2 regions of the Micromonospora sp. NPDC057141 genome follow, and region 2 is predicted to be linked to the other one. Evidence: riboswitches for the same ligand, from Rfam matches in the RefSeq annotation. Region 2 holds a riboswitch; the other holds the start of a gene.
The links. A riboswitch is a leader RNA that binds a small molecule or an ion and turns the genes downstream of it on or off. The one in region 2 is predicted to bind S-adenosylhomocysteine.

Region 1: linked by a shared signal. The riboswitch ahead of ACFT41_RS22695 (adenosine deaminase) and the one ahead of metH (methionine synthase) in region 2 are both predicted to bind S-adenosylhomocysteine.

The regions. Positions count from the first base shown of each region.
Region 1 covers NZ_JBHUVA010000053.1:11,243-13,627, reverse strand. The annotation lists gene ACFT41_RS22705 (maleylpyruvate isomerase N-terminal domain-containing protein) at 1-408, shown strand, start outside; gene ACFT41_RS22700 (NUDIX domain-containing protein) at 524-1,027, opposite strand; S-adenosyl-L-homocysteine riboswitch at 1,162-1,235, shown strand; gene ACFT41_RS22695 (adenosine deaminase) at 1,287-2,354, shown strand.
Region 2 covers NZ_JBHUVA010000057.1:14,785-17,169, forward strand. The annotation lists gene metH (methionine synthase) at 1-1,564, opposite strand, end outside; S-adenosyl-L-homocysteine riboswitch at 1,581-1,658, opposite strand; gene ACFT41_RS23520 (FGGY-family carbohydrate kinase) at 1,726-2,385, opposite strand, start outside.

The DNA of each region.
Region 1 (2,385 bases), on a different contig from region 2:
GGGCAACTAGCCGGCCGTCCCGCCGACGGCTACCTGCCGTTCGACTTGCGCGTCTCTCCCACCGCGACGCCCGCCCAGATGCTGACCGTCGTCGCCGCCTGCGGCGGACTGCTCGCCACCGCCGTCGACACGGCCGACCCTGACCTGCGGGCCTGGCACTTCGGCCCCTGCGACCCGGCCGGGTTCGCCGCCATGGGCGTGGCGGAGACCCTGCTGCACACCCACGACATCACCCGGGGCCTACACATCGACTGGCGGCCACCCGCCGCGCCCGCCGCCGCCGTGCTGACCCGGCTGTTCCCGGACGCCCCGCCCGGCCCGCCGGCCGAGGTGCTGCTGTGGATGACGGGGTGGGCCGAGTTCGACGGCGGCCCCGCCGCGCCTCGTGGACGTGGCAGGCCGCACTGACCTGACCACACCGGCCGATCAGCCACCGGGCCTGGCGATCACGATCCTCGCGGAGGAGTCGACAAGGGATCGACCACGACCAGGCCCCGCTCGTCGCCGGCCTGCCAACGACTTGCTAGAGGCCGAGTTGGACCGGCTGGTCCGGCGTTCCCCCTGTGAGAAGCGCTGTCAAGGGTGTGGTGAGGTCGCGGGGCGAGAACAGCTCAGGTCCCCGGTGAGCAGCGATCTCCGAGAGCTGCCACCACCGGAACGCGACCAGGTTCTCCGCAGCGAGTTGGTCGTCTGTCATCTCACCGCGGGGCTGGAAGTGGTTCGTGCGGATGAGGAAGTAGTCGTTGATGATGCCGTCGAAGCCCGGCGCGATGTCGGCGGCCACGACTTCCTGGTGCCAGACGTGCGGTGGTTCGGCGATGATCGCCAGACCGGTTTCCTCCCGTAGTTCACGGCGCAAAGCCGTCAGCCGGTCCTCACCGGGTTCGATGCCGCCGCCTGGGGCCGCCCAAACGACCTTCGACTGCTCCGGCACGATCGGGTGGGGAAAGACGAACCGGCAGAGCAGGATGCGGTCGTTCTCGTCAAGGACGATCGCGCGGACGGAGGGGCGCAGGTTCGGCGTCATGCCATGTCGGAAGCGGCGGCGAGGCGCATGATCGGCATTGCCGCAGGTTATCAACCGCCCGCTTGCACCTCGGTCAGCCCCGGCGTGTCGCGGTGGGGTTGTCGTCACCGAAAGGTCTTGTTAGCGTGCCGTTGCGGGTCGAGAGGCGCTGCGACGGATGACCATCCGCCACGCTCGGCCTGTTCTTGGTCCAAGGGCGCCTCCCGCTGGGAGGCTGCCGTCCTTCCCGGCGGATCACCCGCACGGTGAGGGTTGTGCAATGGCAACGGACCTGACTGACTTCATCGCCGGCTTGCCCAAGGTGGAACTGCACGTCCACCACGTCGGGTCGGCGACACCGCACACCGTGGCTCGGCTGGCCGAACGGCGCGCCGGGACCACTGCGGTGCCGGCCGACCCGGCGCTGCTGGCCGAGTACTTCACGTTCACCGACTTCGCGCACTTCATCGAGGTGTACCTGTCGGTGGTGGACCTGATCCGCGACGCCGAGGACGTGGCCACGCTCACCTACGACATCGGCGCCGGCCTGGCCGCCCAGTCGGTGCGGTACGCCGAGCTGACGCTGACCCCGTACTGCTCGATCGTGCGCGGTATCCCGGCCGAGGCGTACTGCGAGGCGGTGGAGGACGCCCGGCTGCGGGCCGCCCGCGACCACGGCATCCAGCTGCGCTGGTGCTTCGACATCCCGGGCGCGCCCACGATGACCGGCGCCGACGTCACCCTGGAGGTGGCGCTCAAACAGCGCCCGGACGGGCTGGTCAGCTTCGGACTGGGCGGCCCCGAGTCCGGAATCCCCCGCGCCCGGTACGCCGGGCATTTCGCCGCCGCGCGGGCAGCCGGGCTGCGCAGCGTTCCCCACGCCGGTGAGTCGACCGGCCCGCAGACCGTGTGGGATGCGGTACGCCATCTAGGCGCGGAACGCGTCGGCCACGGCATCGCCGCCGCCCGCGACCCCGAGTTGATGGCCTACCTGCGTGAGCACGACATCGCCCTGGAGGTGTGCCCGACCTCCAACGCCTGTACCCGCTCGGTGCCGTCGCTGGCCGAGCATCCGCTGCCGCAGTTGGTGGCCGCCGGTGTACCGGTCACCGTCAACTCCGACGACCCGCCCATGTTCTCCACCACCCTGAACAGGGAATACCAGGTGGCCGCAGATCTGCTCGACCTCGACGAGCGCGGCGTCGCGGAGCTGGCCCGCCAGGCCGTGCGGTTCTCGTTTCTCGACGCTGCGGACAAGGCCGCCGTGCTGGCTGAGATCGACGACTATCTCCAGGCGTTCGCCGGTTCCTCCATGGTCGGTCGCCCCTGCGTGCATCCGGCCGATTGAAGGTTGACCCTGACGAGTGCCGGCGATGCCG
Region 2 (2,385 bases):
CGTTCGGGTCGAAGATGATGTCCTCGGGGGCGAAGCCGGCCTCGCCCACCAGCAGGTCGTACGCCCGCCCGCAGATCTGGACCTTGCGCTCGGTGGTGTCGGCCTGGCCCTGCTCGTCGAACGCCATGACCACCACGCCCGCGCCGTAGTCACGGATCGTCCGGGCCTGGGCGAGGAACGGCTCCTCGCCCTCCTTCAGGCTGATCGAATTGACCACGCCCTTGCCCTGCACGCACTTCAGGCCGGCTTCGAGCACGCTCCACCGGGAGCTGTCGATCATGATCGGGATCCGGGCCACCTCGGGCTCGGTCGCGATCAGGTTGAGGAACGTGGTCATCGCCCGCTCGCTGTCGAGCAGGTCGGCGTCCATGTTGACGTCCAACAGGTTCGCGCCGCCGCGTACCTGCTCCACCGCCACGTCGACCGCGGCCTGGTGGTCGTCGGCCTCGATGAGCCGGCGGAACCTCGCTGAGCCGGTCACGTTGGTCCGCTCGCCGATCATCACGAACCCGGTGTCGGGCCCGATCGTGAACGGATCCAGGCCGCTGAACCGGGTCGCCGACACTTCCCGGGCGACCGGTCGCGGCGCGGCGCCCCGGACCGCCGCGGCGATCCCGGCGATGTGCGGCGGGGTCGTCCCGCAGCAACCGCCGACGATGTTGACCAGGCCGTCGCCGGCGAACCCGCTGAGCAGCGCGCCGATCTCCTCGGGCGTCTGGTCGTAGCCGCCGAACGCGTTCGGCAGCCCCGCGTTGGGATGCGCGGCGACGTAGGTGCCGGCCAGCCGGGCCAGCTCCGCCACGTGCGGGCGCATCTCCGCCGCGCCGAGCGCGCAGTTCACGCCGACGACCAGCGGCTCGGCGTGCGCGACCGAGCGCCAGAACGCCTCCACCGTCTGGCCCGACAGCGTACGGCCGCTCAGGTCCACCACCGTGACGGAGATCCACAGGGGCAACTGGGGGGCCACCTCGCGGGCTGCGGCGATCGCCGCCTTCGCGTTGAGGGTGTCGAAGATCGTCTCCACCAGCAGCAGGTCGACCCCGCCCTCGGCCAGCGCCGCGATCTGTTCCGCGTACGCGGCCTTGACGTCGTCGAACGTGACCGCCCGGTACGCGGGGTCCTCCACCCGAGGCGACAGCGACAGGGTGACGTTGAGCGGGCCGACGGAGCCGGCGACGAACCGCCCGCCCGCCTCGTCCGCGGCCTGGCGGGCCAGTTGGGCGCCGCGCACGTTCATCTCCCGCGCCAGCGACTGAAGGCCGTAGTCGGCCTGACTGATGCTCGTGGCGGTGAACGTGTTCGTGGTGGTGATGTCGGCACCCGCCGCAAGGTATTGCCGGTGCACGTCCAGGACCACGTCGGGGCGGGTCAGGTTGAGCAGGTCGGGATCGCCGGTGACGTCGCCGGGGTGGTCGTCGCCGATCAGGTCGCCCCGGTAGTCGGCGGGCGAGAGCTTCGCGCCCTGCAGCATCGTGCCCCAGGCGCCGTCGAGCACCGCGATCCGCTCGGCCAGCAGCCGCCGCAGCGCGGAAACCACATCTGACCTGTCGACGGACAAACTCATAGCGACCACCCCCGATGTCTCGGAGGCGCCCTTGGATCACGTGCTCCCAGGTCGAGCGTGGCGGGCCGAGCCCGTCGCAGCGCCTCTCGGCCTGGTAACGAGAGACTACCGGATACCGGCCCAGAACCGCCGAATCCTTCCCACCAAGTGCGACGGCCCGTCTACCGGCGCAGCCGCCGGTAGACCGGGGCCAGCCGCTGGTGCAACTGGCGGTAGACGTCGAAGAGCTCGTCGTACGTCGCCCGGTGCGCGGGTGTCGGTGCGAAGACCCGGTCGCTGCGCATCAGGCCGGGAATGTCGGCGAAGTCGACCATCCCGGTGCCGACCGCGCCGATCCAGCCCGCGCCCCGGGCGTTGACCGCCAGGGGGTTCGCGTCGCGCCGGATCTCGACGCCGAGCACGTCGGCGAAGATTTGGCACCACGAATCCGACAGCGCCCCGCCGCCGGTGATCGCCAGCGAGGTGACCGGCGCGCCGAGGAACCGGTCGACCGCCCGGAACAGCCAGCGGGTGTTGAACGCGACGCCCTCGAAGACCGCCCGCAGCAGGTCGGAGCGGTTGGTGTCCAGCGAGATGTTGAGGAACGCCGCGCGTAGGTGCGGGTCGTCGACCGGGGCGCGTTCGCCGTAGAGCCACGGGGTGTAGAGCACGCCGTTCGCGCCCGGCGGCACCGTCGGGATGATCATGTCGAACGCGTCGAAGATGGTGCCCTCGTCGCGGCTGACGTGGCCGGCGCCCAGCAGCGGGTCGTCGTACTCGACGACCTTGTCGCGCAGCCACGTCAGGTTGGCCCCGGCCGTGGCCTGCAACGCGGTCATCAG